4 regions of the Bacillus sp. 1NLA3E genome follow, and region 4 is predicted to be linked to each of the others. Evidence: riboswitches for the same ligand, from Rfam matches in the RefSeq annotation. Region 4 holds a riboswitch; each other region holds the start of a gene.

Region 1 (4,654 bases), 750 kb from region 4:
TTAATTAGAATAAATACGTTAAGTACACTGTTAATATAACAAAAAAATGACCAAATGGGTGGATTTTCCTTCGAATTCACAAATCTGTAATAAATGTATGAACATTTTATTACACCGTAATAGTGAAAACCTCATCAACATTGACATAGCAGTCAAAAAAGACAATCCGTACCGAATCATCTCTTCACCACTTTAAAGCACCGGGGGTCAGGCACCCAATTATGCTTCACAGCGTTAATTCGTCCTCCTATCACTCATTTACTAATTATTAGCACTGTTAAATAATCCAAACAGGCAAACACTAGCTGTAAGAAAACTGTAAGTGGAGTGGCATAATTGGAAAAAAAACATAACATTCGTTTAACCTCTTCGGAGATAGGTTACCTTTGGGCTAATTACCAGGGGGATAGCTTAGCCAAATGTGTATTAACGGTATTTCTACATAACGTAGAAGACACTGAAACGCGCCCAGCAATCGAGTACGCCTTATCACTGGCCCAAAATCACTTAGAAAAAATCACCGAGATTTTTACCGGAGACCATATCCCCATTCCGCTAGGATTTACTGATGAGGACATAAACTTGAATGCACCCAGACTGTTCTCAGATTCATTTTATTTAAATTACCTCCTAGACATGGCCAAGGGAGGGCTGCATCGTACGCCTATGCTTTGCAGAATACGCACAGACAAGATGTTAGGGATTTCACAACAGCGTGTTTAGCCACCGTCGCCGAGCTATTCAATATGGTCACAGAAATTCTATTAAACAAAGGTCTTTCAATCAGACCACCTTATATAACACCGCAACATCAAGTTGAATTTGTAAAAAAGCAAAGCTTTCTGTCGGGGTGGTTTGGCGAAAAGCGGCCCCTTGTAGCACTCGAAATTTCCCATCTAGCTACAAACATTCAAACAAATGCGATGGGAAGAGCCTTAGCGATCGGATTTGCCCAAACGGCAAAAACAGCAGATGTTAGGGATTATATGGTCCGTGTCAAAGAAATAGCTAAAAAACATATCGAAATATTTCATGCCACTTTAACGGAGGAAAGCTTACCAGCCCCAATGACCTGGGACAGCGATATATTGGATTCAACGAAACCACCTTTCTCAGACAAGCTGATGATGTATCACATATGTTTAATGTATATTACCGGCATCGGGAACTATGGTACGGCGCTATCACAAAGCATAAGGAAGGATTTGATCCAAAAATACACTCGACTTATATCAGAGGTAGGATTATTAGCTGAAGATGGTGCAAATTTAACAATCAAACACGGCTGGATGGAATGTCCACCACAAGCTCCACCAAATGACTTAATGAACAGAGAACAATAAAAAAAGGAGCCTGCCTCCAATACACTTGGAGGCAGGCCCCCAATCCCCGACCTACATCTTGCTTTCCATCAATGGAGAAAATAATGCATCGATGAGATAAGTTTGCTTTCTTGCTAACTTCGTAAGACATGTATTGCAAATTGCCCCAATTCCTAGAGGAGGTTTCCCATATTTAGCTAAAATAGCTTGGGTAAATGGATCTTTACTATCAGAATGAACAAGCTCATATCCGGTTTTAATGACCTTCCTAGTATTCGCACCACAAACAATACATGCCTTAACCAATACGCATTTCCCCTTTTATACTTTATATATGATGAGGAAATCCAAGTATTCCATTTTTAAGACTTTGAAAAATAAAGAACGATTCCGCAGACACTGAGGCGACTCTCGGCCACCCCACCAAATCATCTTTAACGCTGGTGTCGCAGCTGGTAATTTTTGGCGATTAGCCGATAAAAATTGCCAAAACGGTCGATAAAACCACGATAGCGGCCGATAAACGTTCCTAGTGCAATGCCCAGCCCCCAAAATGCCAAAAAACCGTAATAAAGCACCTAACAAACCAACGACGAACCAACCTAATCCCAGCACATCCCAAAAGCTACAAAAACACCCCAAAAAACCACAAAAAAAGGCAATCCGGCCAACCACCACCACCACCGAATCCCCTTCCAAATTAATTTATTTTCCCACTATAATTCGATCCCCAAGCACAATTGAATAAGCTTCAATCGTCCCAACAGGCAGCTCTAACGTTTTAACCGCACCACGAATCGGAAATATTATTCGATTTGGTTTCAAGTTCTTCCTTACAGCTACCACCACATCATCGTCATCAAGAAACACAACATCAATCGCAAAAAACATAAAGAACATATGGATTGAATTACAGGGTGAAAACATAATGCCTTCATCCACAATCGGTTTCCGTCTAAACATCAGCCCTCTAAACCGCGGCCAAAATCGATCGTAAACCTTTATCGTAATAGGTACATCAATGTCACTAATTCGCCTTATAATTTTCACAAAATCGCCCTTCCTTCTCCTACCGTACATAGCGATTTTACCAATTAAAGTGCTATATTTAAATAGCAAACAAACGAAAAGGCAAACCTTGAGAAATCATGGGACGCAAAACTATAGGGACTTACGAGCAATGCCGAAGTCAGCCAGTTACCGAATCTGTAGAAGGGCTTACGAGAATACCAAAGTTAGCTAGTTGCCGAATTTGTATAATGGTTTACAGAGATTACCAAAGTCAGTCAGTTACCGAATCTGTAAAAGGTCACTCGGACTATTCCGAAGTCAACCATTTACTGAATCAGTAGAAAGGCTTTTTTGGAATACCAAAGTTTAGCCAGTTTACGAATTTGATTGAAGAGCTTACACGGAATGTCGAAGTCAGCCATTTGCCGAATCTGTAGAACAGCTTACAGGCTATACCGAAGTCAGCCAGTTACCGAATCTGTAGTGTTACTTATCGTTGTTTGCCAAAATATTATATGAGGTGAACATAATGATGAAGAAAATCAGTGGTCTTTTCATTGAAGAGACGGGACAAGGTATGACAGAGTACGGACTAATTTTAGGACTAATCGCTCTAGCTGCAGTGGCTGCTCTAGGGTTATTTGGTGACGCCATCAGCGCCAAATTTACAGAAATTAAAGGCAAGCTTGAAGGCACAGATGTAACACCACCTGAATGATAATAAGTTAAATAATAATGATTAATCAAAATCCCTACTTTCGTTCGTGCATTTGGAAGTGGGGGTTTTTTATAATCTCAAGCGCTGACGACCCAACCATCAACACATCAAACAGCCCTCTTCAGCGCGAAATATCCAGCACCGACGCCGCTAATCACCACTCAAGCTGGCGTTTTAAGCATGTCCAATGAGGTGAAAAATGCTACTAAATATAATTTTGTTACTAATCCTTGTAATCTCATTCATTACCGATCTCAAAAGCAGACGCATATTAAATAAGATTACCTTCCCGACCATGATCCTGGGACTAACCTATCACACCATAACTGCTGGCACGCACGGCTTAACATTCAGCGGACTAGGCTTATTGGCAGGCTTTGGTGTACTATTAATCCCCTATCTAATGGACGGAATGGGCGCAGGCGACGTCAAGCTTCTAGCGGCCATAGGGGCACTAAAAGGCGCAACCTTCGTGTTTGGGGCATTCTTATTTACCGCCATCATCGGAGGCATAATTGCTGTCATCATCTTAATTTGGAAAAAAGAACTACTAATCTCACTTAAACGCATCATTTTTTTTACAAAACTAAGAAAGCTGAGCGGCCTGGACCAGAATGAATATCATCACGCCTTCCCATATGGCGTCGCGATCGTCCTAGGTACCATCATCCAGCTCGGAGTAAACTTCGGATGATTCGCTCCCAGAAAGGCCAAGCAACAGTCGAACTAGCCCTCAGCTTAGTGGTACTTTTGCTCATCGTCTTCGGCATCATCGATTTTGGGCGAATTTTTCAAGCCTATTTAACAACAAACAACGCCAGTCGTGAAGGGGCACGGTTAGCCACACTAGGCGCGACTGATACGGAAATCATCAAGACGACGAAGGACGCAGCTCAAGTCGAACAGACTGACAAGTTGACCGTCACCGTCACACCGCAGCCGGAACTGAGAAAAAGAGGCGTATATGTGACCGTCTCCACCACATACCCAGTGACAATATCCGTACCGCTTATGGAAATCGTATTGCCAAACCCTTTTACTGTTAAAAGTAAAACCGTGATGAGGGTGGAATAGTATGAGCACAATCATAAAAAAAGAAAATGGTGCAGTCGTTGTCGTCGTCGCACTCCTGATGTCCGTTTTACTAGGCATCACCGCACTCGTCATTGATGGCGGCATGCTGTACATGGAAAAGCAAAAATTGCGAGACATCGCCGATGCCGCAGCCCTTGCCGGTGCACAGGAACTGCCGGCAACACCAGCGATGGCAACAGCCAAAGCAACCGAAACAATAACCTTAAATGGGGAAGATCCCAATAAATTTAACATCATCTTTAGTAAAAGTGATCACCGAATCACCGTCAGCGCTGAAAAAACAGTCGACCTCGTGTTCGCCAAAGCAATCGGCTTCGCTCAAGCCAAAGTTGACGCCGTTGCCCATGTCGAAATCGGAACGCTTATGTCAGGAAGAGGCGCCGTTCCAGTAGGGGTAGAGGATACAAGCCAACTAACCTTTGGTGACATCAAATATCTTAAAGTTGAAGACGCCACAGTCGGGAACTTTGGTGCCCTTGCCCTAGCAGGGCCGGGAGCAAATATATTC
Region 2 (4,654 bases), 310 kb from region 4:
TGCATTTAGCCTATTCGAGTGAGATTGCCTCATCCATGTTGCAGCGACAACAGGCAAAAGCCATACTTGCAGCCCGAAAGGTGATCGTCGATGGTGCAGTTTCGATGGTTAAATCAGCGATTGAGCAACTAAGCAGTGAAGGTGTCGTGGAACTAGATGAAGAAAAGAAAGCACAGATGGTGAATAACCTTATGGTGACAATCGTCTCAGAAAAAGGGACCCAACCAGTAATCAATACAGGAACCATCTATTAAGGTAGTGATACTATGTCTGAAAAAAAGAAGTTCCTTCTTCGAATAGACCAAAGGACATATGATACACTCGAAAAATGGGCAAGTGATGAGCTCCGAAGTGTCAATGCCCAAATCGAGATCATATTAAAGCATGCTATAAAAGCAGCCGGACGAGGCAAAAAAGAGGAAACAAACTAAATTTGCACCAATTACTCAAAAAGAGGCTGGGTTTCAGATATATCTGAAGCCCAGCCTCTTTGCGTATTTATCTAGCATGATTTAATGACTTAAATTTAGAAGTTTTTCAAATTCTGTTACTTGTAACGGTGGACTATAATAAAAACCTTGAACCACATCACATTTTTTTAAACGTAAGGTTTGGAGTTGTTCTTTCTTCTCAACTCCTTCTGCGATCACAGACATATTAAAACTGTGGGCAACTGTGATGATTGCTTGGACAATACTTAAATTGTTTTCCGAATGATTCATCTGTTGAATAAACGACTTATCAATTTTTAAAAAGTCGAAAGGGAATTTATTTAAATAGCTTAGCGAAGAATATCCCGTTCCAAAGTCATCTAGCGAAAGGAGCACCCCAAGCTTTTTAAGATCTCTCATTTGCTTAGTTGAGTGGCTAACATCAGCCATGGCCATTGATTCTGTAATTTCAAGATTTATATATTTTGGGTCAAGGTCAAGTTCCTTTATGATTGAATCTATTTTGCAAACTAAGTCCCTATTAAGAAACTGCCTTGCTGAAATATTTACAGAAACCATCAGGTTTTTTACCCCTGATCCCTGCCATACCTTAAGCTGTCTATAAGCTTCCTTCATTACCCAGTCACCAATTGGGACAATTAACCCAGTTTCCTCCGCGATCGGAATAAACTCAGCTGGTTGAATGGTCCCCAGTTCGGGATCATTCCAGCGAATTAATGCCTCAACCCCAATCATCTCATTAGTATTTAGAGCAAATTTCGGCTGATAATGGAGCTCAAACTCTTGATTATGTATTGCTTTCCTTATTTTACTCTCTAATTCAAATTTTCTATGGATAAAAGCTTCAATTTCAGATCGGTAAAATTGATAGTTATTTTTTCCCTTTTCTTTTGCTAAATACATGGCGATATCTGCGTTTCGAATCAAAGTATCTACTTCATTTCCATCAAGTGGGGAAAGACTAACCCCAATACTGGACGTGATAACTACTTCATGAACCATAATCTCAAATGGTAGGGATAAGGTTTGTAGAATTTTTTGAGCGATCGCTTCCGCTTCTTTTCTATTGCTATCAGGGAGGCAAATGATGTATTCATCTCCTCCTTGCCTTGCGATTAGTCCTTTAGCTCCAATACAGTCTATTAAACGAATAGCGACCATCTTTAGCAACTGATCACCTATTTTATGTCCCCACGTATCATTTATAGACTTAAACCGATCCAAATCGATAAAAAGAATAGCGACACTTTGATTTTCTCTTTCTGAAATTAATAATTCCTGACCTAAATGTTTACGGACCTTATTCCGATTTGCTAACCCTGTTAATGAATCATGGTAAGCAATATATTTAAAAAGTTTTTCGCTTTCATTCAAACTTTTATTATATTCACTCGTTAGTTTATTCTGGACATTTTTTAAGTCTCTACGTAAAAATACCGCTTTATCATAATGTCTTCCAAAAAACCATCCAAGAGGAATTCCTAACCCAAACTGAAATACTAGAAATTCATGATCAATCCAACTCTCTATGACAAGCCATATGATAGTGACTAATACGGCAACTGTCCTCCCGGTATATTTCATTTCCTCACTCCAGTACATCCAACATGTGGTTAGTTATTTCTTGTGGAACAGCTTTGGTATGTCAATCAATTTTTTTCAAAAAAAATATTCGTACCCAAAGAGACATAACTAGGAGGGTAGAATCATTTTCATTCATCGGTAACCCAGCCGTCATAGATTTCCTTAGACCTGTGGCTTTGCGTCCTTATCTTTCAATAAGTTTGCCTTTATCTGACTATTAAGTTGAATAATTGCTATTCACTGATACTATTTTACTATATTTAATGAAAAATAAGTGTATTTTTAAAAATTTGTATTAAATTCACAGCACTACATTTTTAGGTAATAAGTGTTAATTGTCTCGAAACAAGTCGATAAATAGAGTTCCATTTGTACTAATTACAGCATACTGTACCTGTTCCCTTTTTAAATTTCTTAATTGAAGTTGCTGATTAAGCCATTCCCTTGTGTATTTATCATCAAAATTCTTTTCGATTAGGCTACCCTCCACAATCAGTTCAATCGGGAAATTCAACTTTTGAGTCTGAGCAAACGGAAATAGATCATTTTTGGTAAGGCTTTGGTATTTTGCTTTTTTTAAAACGGATAAATTACCGCTTACCTCTAATAACGCAAACTCCACCTCAGATACATCAAAAATACCTAACTCCCTCAGCTGCTGATTTAAATTATCCAACGTGAATTTGATTTTCTTCATATCTCCCTCTAAGATTTTTCCGTCTTTAATGATCACTGTCGGTTTTCCAGAAAACCAATGGCTGAACCTTCTGCTTCTATAGGAGATTTTTGCTATGAGAAAATACACAATAATAATCGTTAAAAATCCAGCGAGCATGGGAATAAATTTGATATTCGTATCGAACCCCATATTTGCCACAAACGAACCAATTATAAGTGATAAAGCGAAATTATAATAGTTCTTATGAGAATTAACTTGCTTTCCAAGACATATTGCGACCAACATTAACACTAAAAACGCAGTAAATGACCTGACAATAGAAAGTAATACATGCTCAATCATGATATAACATCCTTGATATGAATTTTGTTCTAATTAATTATTCACACTAAAAGTGGAGGTCATACAGAATTGATTCAAACGATTTTAAAAAACCACCTATTCGTTTTCGAATAAGCGGTCTAATATCCATTATTTTTTTGAAACGGGCTGTCTAATGATTGTCTTTAATTTACTAGGGTCTACCTTTCGAAAATCACTTAAATAAATTTCATGGTGTTTTCCTTCAATACGATATCCATTCGCTTGAGCAAACTCATGTAGCTTTACAATGGTTGGATGCTCATCATCAAATTGTCCAACATAAAGAACCTGTGCTGATAAACCCTCATTGTATCCTTCAAATCTTATTTTATCTAATGAAGCTAAGCCCTTCTTTTTTCTTACCGATTCGATTGCATCGTTCATCATTTCTTTAGAGATATGACTTGGCTGCATAATCATCGCGGTCCATTCCCACTCATCTTTTGGAACATGAATAAAATCATTCATCTCATCAATAAACCAAAGTGCTTCCAGCGGCATAACGACATAGTCCAAACCGTTCTTTTTTGATAAAAATTTAACAGAATAGGAGACTGAATATAGTGCTTCAATCGCATCCTTAAAGGCTATGGCAGTGTTCGGGTCCCCCTTGCCATCAATCATTAAATAATTCATCTCAGGTACATCGACAAGGACATTCTTTTTTGGGCAACTGTAAAATTCCTTCAGTTCCTTTTTAAAGTCTACTTTTTGGGCTGATTTTACATCCATTTCAAAATCCTCCTATTTCAACAAATACTCCAACTCTATTTTATCTCAAAATATAGTAATTATTGAGTGTCATCTTTCAAAAAGGCTGATTTCCGCTTCAGGTGCTCGCTTTCCGCGGGGCGGGTGGTGAGCCTCCTCGGCGCTTAAGCGCCTGCGGGGTCTCACCTGTCCCGCTGCTCCCGCAGGAGTCGAGCACCTTCCGCTCCAATCAGTTTCATTTTCAAGGATATGAGTTCAAAAACAACAAAAAAGACTTCCCAATGCAACAGCTTTTCTAATTCAAGCGGTTGCGCTAGGAAGGCTATTTTAATGTATTATTTATTCATCTTCAATTGGTTGTATTGCTCAACAATTCCTTCGAACAAAGGTGATGTTTGATTAAGTTTTGTATACTCCGCAATGGCAGCAACAAGTCCCTTTTCCTTAATGGTGTTTTGAACATGAACAGCATCTTGATCGCCTTCAAAATCATAAAGAAGCGCTGCCGCTATTCCCTTCATGAGGTAGGTCGGCTCTTTCCCTACTACTTCAATAAATTGCCTAGCTGGGCTAACGAGACGATCATTTGGTCCAAGCTTGCGAATAGGCGAACGTCCAACTCTCGTAACTTCATCAATAATATAAGCGTTGGCGAAACGATGTAGAATTTTTTGAATGTATTTGCCGTGTTCATCACGGTTAAATCCATATTTTTCCACCAAAAACTCACCACTTTCTCTAAGCGCGCCTTCAACCAAACCGTTTATTTGTTCATTTTCCATTGCAATGTTAATCGTTTCAATGCCGAAATAATAGCCAAAATATGCAGCCAGCGCATGACCTGTATTGACCGTAAACAATTTCC
Region 3 (4,654 bases), 1.2 Mb from region 4:
GAATCAGATAATAAGTTAGTTACACACAGAATAGTTGAAGTTAATAAAGATGGTAATCAAACAATGTATAAAACAAAAGGGGATAATAACCAGGATCCAGATGCAAATGCCGTACTTTCACAAAATGTAGTTGGAAAATACACTGGATTTACTGTCCCTTACGCGGGCTACTTAATAGATTTTGCAAAATCAAAACAAGGAATTTCGCTATTACTTATATTGCCAGGGATAATATTGCTTGCATATTCAGGGGTTACAATTTTCAAAGCTGTAAAAGAACTTGATAAGGGTAGGGAGAAAGAACTAAAAGACGGTCATGAAACTATTTAACGGTTGTTTTCCTTATGTTGTCATAAGGATCCATCATAAATTTACATACCTCTTTAAAGAGGTGGAAAAGGGAGGAAAAGGGAATGAGTATTAAAAGAAAGTTAGGGTTAGGAGCAGCATCAGCTGCACTAGGTTTATCACTAATCGGTGGTGGTACATTCGCTTATTTTAGTGATGCAGCAACCCTTCATAATGGATTTGCAGCAGGCACATTAAATGTTGAATTACAGAAAGCATGGGATTTTCCACTTAACTTTGACTTAAGTAATATCCAACCTGGTGACAGTTTTGAAAGACAATTTGTATTAAAAAATTCCGGAAGCCTTGCTATTGAAGATGTATTCATGGGTGTAACGGCTAATGTAACAAATCCGTTAGGCACAGGTGGAACTTCTGATCAATTTTTGGATGCCCTAAATGTAAAATACTTTGTTGATGCAACACCACCTTATATTGACCCAGATGCACCAGATGCTGGTTATCTCCTTATTAACTCTCAGGATATTTCATTAAGAGAAGCGATTGCTGGAGATTTTGCAGGAAAAATCAAAGCTGACTATATTAAAAATGGAAAACTAAATTTAACACCTCTGGGAATAAATTCAAGTGAAACAAATAGATATCGTATCATCATAGAGTTTAAAGACTCTGGACAGCCGCAAAATAATTTACAAGGTATGGTAGCAAAAGTTGCCTTTAACTTCGATGCAAGGCAAGTAATGGCTCCAAAATATCATGATCAAAATGCACCTAACGGAAACCTTACAGGTAATGGGATAATTGGTGACCGTGCAACAACTGATTCAACTAGTAATGTTGCTAACCAACCAGCAGTAGTTGACGCGCCTGCTTGGCAGGATTAGAAAAATAAATTTACTAAATACAGAAAGATATTTTGTTTTAAAGGTAGGGTTATTATCCACCTCTTTTAAAAAAAGGGGAAATGGGGGGTAAATATGTTAAAAAAATCCTTTGTTATATTAATAATTGTCACCATTTATTCCTTGTATTCCCCCTTAAGTTTAATTAATGCCAATGGGACTAAAAAAGAAATTGATATTTCAACAAGTCCCGAGAAAGTTTTCTTTGATATAAAAAGTGGGAGACCAGGCGATACTTACATTAAAGAAATAGAAGTTAAAAATAATGGGGACCAGGATATTAAGTATCTATTTTCAAATAGCTTTTTAAATGGGTCTGAAAAATTTTATAATGAATTATTATTAAAAGTTGAAGATAAAAATGGTGTAATATTTGATGGGAAATTTAAGGATCTTCAAAAATTAGATTCAAGGGAATTGAAAAGGCATGCTTCAGAGATACTAAAATTTAATATCTATATACCTATTGAACTTGGAAATGAATTTCAAAATCTTAATAGTGAATTCCAGCTTAGGTTTTTTGTTGATGGGACAAATGGTGGAGTCTTATCAGTTGCCGGGTATAAACTTCCTAATAGCGCAACTGGTATTTATAATTTATTAATTGCCGGAGCATTCCTAGCCCTTGGTGGTGGTACATTTTTGTTAAGTAAAAAAATTTCAAGTGGAAAACGATTAGCTCGCCTTTCTTCGAAAAAAGCTGAATAAAAAAATTATTGAATTCGTATTATTAGGAACGAGTGTCCATAGATGATATAATATACCCATGATGTCTATTATATACTACCTCATGATATCCATTGAAAAGTTTTTGACCTCTTAGGATTTATTTCTTTTCGAACAACAATTTTGTATCGGTGAACAGTAAAAGGCAAATCTATTGAAAGATAGTGACGCAAAGTTACAGGTCTAAAATTAGAGGAGTTCTCTGATTATGACGGCTGGGCTGCCTGAAATAATTGGGCTGGAGGGAGAGGAATGGTAGGGGGAGTAATACTTAGTCATGAGGAATTAGATTTGGAATGGGTTGAGCTAATAATGAATGCTCTGGATATGGGGTTGTCAGAAGAGGAGATTAGGTCATTTTTGGATGAATCTACACAAAGTATACCTCATTAGATAGAAAACTAAAATGAAAAGGAAGATTCGAATTGATCATAATGGTTATTAATAACATAGATGATGTAAGACAAAAAAAATAAGCTGCTATTTTGGAATAACCAAAATTCAGCTTATTTTTTTGCTTTTTTTGATTCAAGTATTCGTGGTTGTTCATTATAGGTATTTCATTAAAGAAAATGATAGGGGAATTTTTGAATTTCAAAATCACACTTGACAGGTAGGATAAGTGAGGATAAGATGAAGATATTGTTAGGTAATATTTAACATAATAACTTGGAATTCCCACCTGATATATGTTTTGTCTGAAAAGTGGGGAATCCTTCAAGCTAATAGTGCATGCTGATTGGATAAACCGAAGGCGCATACTTAATAAAAGTATGCGCCTTTTTTATTACTCAAAAAAAAAGGGGGGATTCATCTTTCTTAATTAAATATGATGGATTCTTTAATGAGATAAATGATTATCGTAGATTTCAAAATTGAGAGGAGAATGATAAAATGGCAGATTTTGAACAAGAGAAAAAGAAATATATTTTGGATTCATTAAAGGATTTGCAATTTGGTTCTCTCGTGATTACCATTCATGACGGGCAAATTACACAAGTGGACAAAACCGAGAAAAATCGTTTTATTTCAAAAAGTAAATCAAAGACCAATAGGGCAGTACAAACTTATAATTAAGAGCTTTTAACTAAGAAATGATGATCGAGTTATTTGTATTTTTCGAAATGATTAGTTTATTTTAAATTCCAAGTTGACTTATGTGATAAATAAGGATAATATAGCAATTATTAGGAAATTATTTAACATTTCTTAGGATATCAGCAGTTGCTATCCGATAACGGAAGGACTGAAAGCTTTAGAGATGTTTAAAACTAAAATTTATAGCCGTTTATTACGGTTAATACAAATTAGACAACTTAATAAGATATTTGGCTTATCAGACAACTGAAGGCTGCTCTTCTTTTTTTTTATATTGATAAAAGATAGCAGTCTTTTTTTTATTCTTTTTTTAAATCAGTAAGTGTTGATAGGGGGAAGGCAAATTTGTCGTTTTTGGGTAAGTCTGGAGCAAACAAGAAGGAGGAGGGGAAGCAAGGATGAGTGTAGTCATTGAATCGTTGAATCGAACCTTTATAAAATCACAACAAGTTATTCAAGCTTTGCAGGATGTCAATTTACATATTAACAAAGGAGAATTCATTACGATTATTGGTCCAAGTGGGTGTGGGAAGAGTACCTTATTAAAGATTGTTGTAGGGCTCGATCTCAATTTTGAAGGTACAGTGAAAATTAGTAATGTCGACCTTAAAGGTCCAGGAATTAAGCAAGGGTTCATATTCCAAGAGCATCGTCTTTTCCCATGGTTGACTGTCGAAAAAAATATTGCAGCAGATCTATCTTTAAAAGATCCTGAAGTAAGGAAGAAGGTAGATGAATTAATTGAGATTGTCAGATTAACAGGGTTTGAGAAAGCATACCCAAGGGAATTATCGGGAGGAATGTCACAGAGAGTGGCAATAGCCAGAGCGCTACTTAGAGATCCGGAGGTCCTACTTCTGGATGAACCGTTTGGGGCACTTGATGCATTCACAAGGACTCACCTGCAAGATGTACTCCTTGATATTTGGAGGAAGAAAGGCACAACAATGATTCTAGTGACCCACGATCTTGATGAATCTATCTATCTTGGACAACGCGTGGTAATTATGAGCCCTAGACCAGGAAGAGTTAGCAAAACAATTACAATTGATTTACCATATCCTCGTAAAAAAGTAAATCGTACGTTTCAGGAGCTTAGACAACGCGTTTTAGAAGAATTTGAGAAATCGGATGACCTTCTTTTAGTAGAAGGTTCCGGAATTTAATCGGAAAGGGATAAAAATCATGAAAAAATTTAAAATTATTGGTTTAATATTTATTCTTAGTTTGAGTTTACTAGCAGGGTGTTCCTCCACAGAATCAAAGCAAGAAAGCGTAAAGGCAACCACAAAAAGTGAAAATGTCACTGTCAATATCGGGATTCAACAACTCATCGGACCACTTCTGTTAGCGAAAAACAAGGGATGGTTTGAGGAAGGCTTCGCCAAAGTTGGAGCTAAGGTAACCTGGGCAGAATTCCAAAGTGGTCCACCTCATTTTGAAGCAATGGCCTCTGACCGCTTGGATTTCGGTCAAGTTGGAAACTCACCAGTCATTTCAGCACAGGCAGCAGATATTGATTTTAAGGAAATTAACACGATCAGTAAGGGATTAAAGGGAAATGCCATTCTCGTACAAAAAAATAGTCCAATTAAAAATATAAAAGATCTTAAAGGTAA
Region 4 (4,654 bases):
GTTGACATTCATTTATGAACATGAAAAGATGGGTAGCATACCACCACCCGTGAAAGGATGACTATGTTTGAATTTATCACAGAAATCAGTTGAAAATGTGGAATATATGATTGAAAAGATGAAGGAAAAATTGAAAGTATTAAACTTCGGGGCAATCAAACCTTCCCATTTTGACGAAGAAATGTATGAAGAACTCAAAGAGATTTACGATCTCGTCATGAGGAAGGACTCCTTCAGCATTAGTGAAATGCAGGCGATTGTCGAAGAACTTGGTGCCCTTAGAAAACAGTAATACTTAAAAAACCGGGTAAATCGCCCTACTTAATTTCCTAATTATTCACTTATATTACATTTAGAGCCGGCAGATAGCCGGCTCATTTTCTTATCAAATTTCCACAATAATTAACTACTAACGACATCAAATTATAAATTGTCTTGATCCGTTAATATAACTGGGCCATCTTTTGTAATCGCAATCGTATGCTCATATTGGGCTGAATTTTTCCCGTCGATTGTTCTTGCTGTCCAACCATTATCATCCATTTTGGAATGATAACTGCCTACATTGATCATCGGTTCTATTGTGAAAACCATTCCTTCCTTAATTCGAGCACCCTTACCTGGAAGTCCAAAATGAGGAACATCCGGTTTCTCATGGATTACTGCCCCAATTCCATGGCCAATAAAGTTCCGAACCACAGAAAAGCCCTCTCCCTCAGCGTAAGTTTGAATGGCATGCCCAATATCACCAATCCTATTTCCTACTTGTGCCTGTTCAATTCCTTTATAGAGTGCTTCTTTCGTTACTAATAGCAGCTTATTGGTCTCCCCTGAAACCTTACCAACCCCATAAGACCAAGCCGAATCAGCTAATGAACCATTATAATTTACTACCATGTCTATTGTCACGAGATCCCCTTCTGATAAAGGGTTCTTGTTGGGAAATCCATGGCAAATTTCATCATTAACACTTGCACAAGTAGCAAATTGATACCCTTGATAACCCTTTTGTTCTGGAGTCGCACCCCGCTCCTTTAAAAATTTTTCCACAAACTCTTCAATTTCCCATGTAGAAATCCCAGGTTGAATCAGTTTCGCTATTTCTTTATGGCACGCTGCAAGAATTTCACCTGCTTTTTTCATACCGTCAATTTCACGCTGGGATTTTAAAATAATCATTTTTTAGTCCGCCTTTCTAAAACTTTCTTGTTTAATTTTTACATAATGGACACTTGTTTTATACACTATTGTAGTATACCATGCAGAAAAACGAATTCAATTTATCAGTCTTAAGCTGTTGTAAGTGCTTATTAATCTGACAAATAAAAAGATTTTGTTCTTGATATGGAACCTCCTCTTTTCCTTTGATATAATGGTATTACATTATAATAAGGTGTGTGAAGGTGCATGATCGGTGAACGCGTAAAAAAGCTTCGTCAGGAAAAAAAAATGTCCTTAACTGAGCTTGCTGACCAAGCTGGAGTTGCAAAATCTTATATAAGTTCTTTAGAGCGTAATTTACAATCCAATCCTTCTATACAATTCCTAGAAAAAATTGGGACTGTTTTAGGGGTTCCAATTGATTATTTTATATTAAACAATCCCGACTCTGAAAAGCTTGACCCAGGTTGGATCAGTTTAGTCAAAGACGCGATGGAGTCTGGTATAACAAAAGATCAATTTCGTGAGTACCTTGAATTTAATAAATGGAAGATTAATCAAGATAAGTAAAAAACCTGTTCATCTGAACAGGTTTTTTGTTTATCTGAAGAAAAAAATGAAAAACAGCAACTTTTCATCCAACTTTGACATCCTCTATTTCCGAATGACACTATGTAAGTGAAAAATGTGGTGTTACTTCGCCTTTTTTTCTTTTAAAAATTTCCTAATATCTTCCTTATCAATTCCCATTTCTAATGCTTCTAAAATTAATTGAATCCATTCAACATCCAATTCGCCATTTACTTTCAACTCTGTAGTCAATTTCTCCCCCCACTAACTTAATAGGAAGTCCAGCCATCCTAGTGCATTTATATCCTTTAGACCTTAGATCTGTGACTTTGCGTCCCTATTTTTCAATAGGTTTGCCTTTATCTGAATCCTTTTCTTATATTTTAACTGGTTTTAAACAATATTTGTGTATTATTTTGTAAATTTCGAATATTATTTTTATACAAATTATGACAAATTCATGATTATTAACGTCTTCAAATAAACTGTATAAAATAAAAATCAAGATATGTCGATATTTTTTTCTCGATTTTGTGAATTTTATGTGTCTTATTTCTGAAAATTCAGATAAAATATGCATATACAGATTTTATTAGGGGGTATTTCTTTGACGGTTTGGACTGTAATTAATTTTGCTATTCCAATTGCCTTTATGGTTGGCTTAGGATTTTACCTTGATCATGTTACAAAACCAGAAGTACCTACGGAAGAAAGTCAAGAGTAATTAGGGGAAACCATTAATAGATGAGTGGGCATGGATCAACAGGTTCATGCTTTATTTTTTCCAAAAAAATAATGCTCCTGGGGGGAGAGCATTATTTTTGAAACTTATATTTTATTCAAAAAATGGGGGTATGTGAACCATTGAACAATTTGATTATATAACATTATTGCTGTATTTTGTGTGAAGAATTCGTGAATAATTTCACAACTTTTTTTAGCTCCCTTCCCTTTTTTTCACATCTTTTTCCGGTCATTTGGGGAAACTACAAACGGAATGAAAGGAGTGGTAAAAATGGGACGTGGTAAAGACTTTGAACATAAGAAAAAGAGTCATCCAGGTAACTTTCCAGAAAATAGTGTAACCGAAAAACACTCTAAGGAAAGAATTGGCGATGAAGAATTAATCGTAGTTCAAGAAGCGTTTAAAAACCGTGTCGATGGAGAAGAAAATACATGATTATTGTTCAAGACTCCAAGCTGTCGTGTAAATGCGATAGCTTTTTTATTTTGGCTCTCTTCTAAAAGATTGCTGTTTTTTTCCTTAATTCCCTTAACGATTTTCTGTTGCAAGTCCCCTCCCTTTTACTATCATTACAAAATAAATGATTTTTCCGTTATAATATTTAGGGGAAATAAAGATCGTGTTCCTCTTTGAAAGGAGAAGTTATGAAAACACTCGTTTTAGCAGAAAAACCCAGCGTTGCTCGCGAACTTGCTCGAGTACTTGGCTGTAAACAAATTCATAAAAGTTACATAGAAGGAAATCAATATATTGTTACTTGGGCTCTAGGCCATTTAATTGAACTTAAAATGCCGGAGCATTATGATGCTAGCTACAAAACATGGCGCTTAGAGGATTTACCGATTATTCCAGATAAAATGGGAATTAAGGTAATGAAACAAACAAGCCATCAATTTAAAGCGATTGAAACACTAGCGAAGCGAAGCGATATTAAAGAATTTATCATCGCCACTGATGCAGGGCGTGAAGGAGAACTTGTCGCCAGGTGGATTCTTGCTAAAATCGGTTGGCGAAAACCGCTAAAGCGGCTATGGATCTCCTCACAAACAGATCGCGCCATTCGCGAAGGCTTCCAAAATTTAAAGCCTGGCAGCCAATTTGAAGATCTCTACCAATCAGCTGTTTGTCGTGCCGAGGCTGATTGGCTTATTGGTCTCAATGTTACAAGGGCTTTAACGACAAAATTTAACGATCCATTGTCAGCTGGTCGTGTTCAAACCCCTACATTGGCCATGGTCATTGAACAGGAAAACACGATTCAAAAATTTGTTCCTAAGCCTTATTGGACGATTGATTCTCAGGTCGGTCCTCTTAAAGCAGATTGGGAAAGCAACGGTGAAAAGCGCATCTTTGCTCTCGAGACAGCAGAGAAAATACAGACAAAGATTAATAATCAAAAGGCACTTATTAGTGCCATCGAACGAAAACAAAAATCAGAACAACAGCCGTTACCGTATGATTTAACCGAATTGCAGCAGGATGCAAACAAACGATTTGGCTTTTCGGCTAAGAAAACATTAACTGTTTTACAACGATTATACGAACAATATAAGCTCGTTACTTACCCTCGGACTGATTCCCGATACTTAACAAAGGATATGGAAGCGACGATGTTAGATAGACTTGAGGGTATTTCCTCAGGATACCGTGATGAGGTTCGACCTTTGCTTGCTACAAAAGGAAGAGTCCTTGCAAAAAAAGTCTTTAATAACGAAAAGGTAACCGATCACCACGCCATCATTCCAACTGAACAACGACTAAATTTATCTGACCTACCAACAGACGAACGAAAATTATATGATATCATCGTTCGCCGGTTCTTGGCTTTATTTTACCCGCCCTATCAGTATGAAACCATTCATGCTGTGTTCACAGTTAACGGAGAAACATTAAAGGCAAAGGAAACCATTGTGATTGAACCTGGTTTTAAAAAGATCACTGGTAAACACGATGATAGTCCAAAACTAAATCTTTCCCAACTGGTAAAAGGCCAAAGCCTATCTGTTAAAGCTTCAGTATCTGAACAAAAGTTAACAGAGCCACCTTTGCGTTTATCAGAAGCAGATATTTTAGCTAAAATGGAGAAATTTGGGTTAGGGACACCCGCAACTCGTGCTGAAATTATCGAGCGGATTATTGAAACAGAAGTTGTTGAACGTCAAAATGGTCGCTTATATC

What was found. A riboswitch is a leader RNA that binds a small molecule or an ion and turns the genes downstream of it on or off. The one in region 4 is predicted to bind cyclic di-GMP.
Region 1: linked by a shared signal. The riboswitch ahead of B1NLA3E_RS21885 (Flp family type IVb pilin) and the one ahead of B1NLA3E_RS23500 (anti-repressor SinI family protein) in region 4 are both predicted to bind cyclic di-GMP.
Region 2: linked by a shared signal. The riboswitch ahead of B1NLA3E_RS01035 (putative bifunctional diguanylate cyclase/phosphodiesterase) and the one ahead of B1NLA3E_RS23500 (anti-repressor SinI family protein) in region 4 are both predicted to bind cyclic di-GMP.
Region 3: linked by a shared signal. The riboswitch ahead of B1NLA3E_RS23785 (anti-repressor SinI family protein) and the one ahead of B1NLA3E_RS23500 (anti-repressor SinI family protein) in region 4 are both predicted to bind cyclic di-GMP.

Annotation. Positions count from the first base shown of each region.
Region 1 is NC_021171.1:4,566,237-4,570,890, reverse strand. It holds partial or broken gene B1NLA3E_RS23445 (DUF3231 family protein) at 337-755, shown strand; gene B1NLA3E_RS23440 (DUF3231 family protein) at 747-1,343, shown strand; gene B1NLA3E_RS21900 (hypothetical protein) at 1,395-1,628, opposite strand; gene B1NLA3E_RS21895 (hypothetical protein) at 1,644-2,003, opposite strand; gene B1NLA3E_RS21890 (DUF192 domain-containing protein) at 2,028-2,372, opposite strand; cyclic di-GMP riboswitch class I at 2,443-2,527, shown strand; gene B1NLA3E_RS21885 (Flp family type IVb pilin) at 2,863-3,051, shown strand; gene B1NLA3E_RS21880 (A24 family peptidase) at 3,251-3,745, shown strand; gene B1NLA3E_RS21875 (TadE family protein) at 3,742-4,125, shown strand; gene B1NLA3E_RS21870 (pilus assembly protein TadG-related protein) at 4,127-4,654, shown strand, end outside.
Region 2 is NC_021171.1:187,930-192,583, reverse strand. It holds gene B1NLA3E_RS01040 (SPFH domain-containing protein) at 1-254, shown strand, start outside; gene B1NLA3E_RS25085 (hypothetical protein) at 267-431, shown strand; gene B1NLA3E_RS01035 (putative bifunctional diguanylate cyclase/phosphodiesterase) at 513-2,036, opposite strand; cyclic di-GMP riboswitch class I at 2,171-2,251, opposite strand; gene B1NLA3E_RS01030 (DUF421 domain-containing protein) at 2,368-3,057, opposite strand; gene B1NLA3E_RS01025 (GyrI-like domain-containing protein) at 3,187-3,810, opposite strand; gene B1NLA3E_RS01020 (mannitol-1-phosphate 5-dehydrogenase) at 4,125-4,654, opposite strand, start outside.
Region 3 is NC_021171.1:1,714,251-1,718,904, forward strand. It holds gene sipW (signal peptidase I SipW) at 1-330, shown strand, start outside; gene B1NLA3E_RS08280 (TasA family protein) at 414-1,193, shown strand; gene B1NLA3E_RS08285 (TasA family protein) at 1,287-1,919, shown strand; cyclic di-GMP riboswitch class I at 2,072-2,165, shown strand; gene B1NLA3E_RS23785 (anti-repressor SinI family protein) at 2,190-2,330, shown strand; gene B1NLA3E_RS08290 (YezD family protein) at 2,832-3,014, shown strand; gene B1NLA3E_RS08295 (ABC transporter ATP-binding protein) at 3,434-4,201, shown strand; gene B1NLA3E_RS08300 (aliphatic sulfonate ABC transporter substrate-binding protein) at 4,218-4,654, shown strand, end outside.
Region 4 is NC_021171.1:501,408-506,061, reverse strand. It holds gene B1NLA3E_RS02595 (DUF1128 domain-containing protein) at 68-292, shown strand; gene map (type I methionyl aminopeptidase) at 424-1,179, opposite strand; gene B1NLA3E_RS02585 (helix-turn-helix domain-containing protein) at 1,408-1,731, shown strand; gene B1NLA3E_RS23500 (anti-repressor SinI family protein) at 1,855-1,983, opposite strand; cyclic di-GMP riboswitch class I at 2,004-2,099, opposite strand; gene B1NLA3E_RS25145 (hypothetical protein) at 2,747-2,911, shown strand; gene B1NLA3E_RS02580 (DNA topoisomerase III) at 3,121-4,654, shown strand, end outside.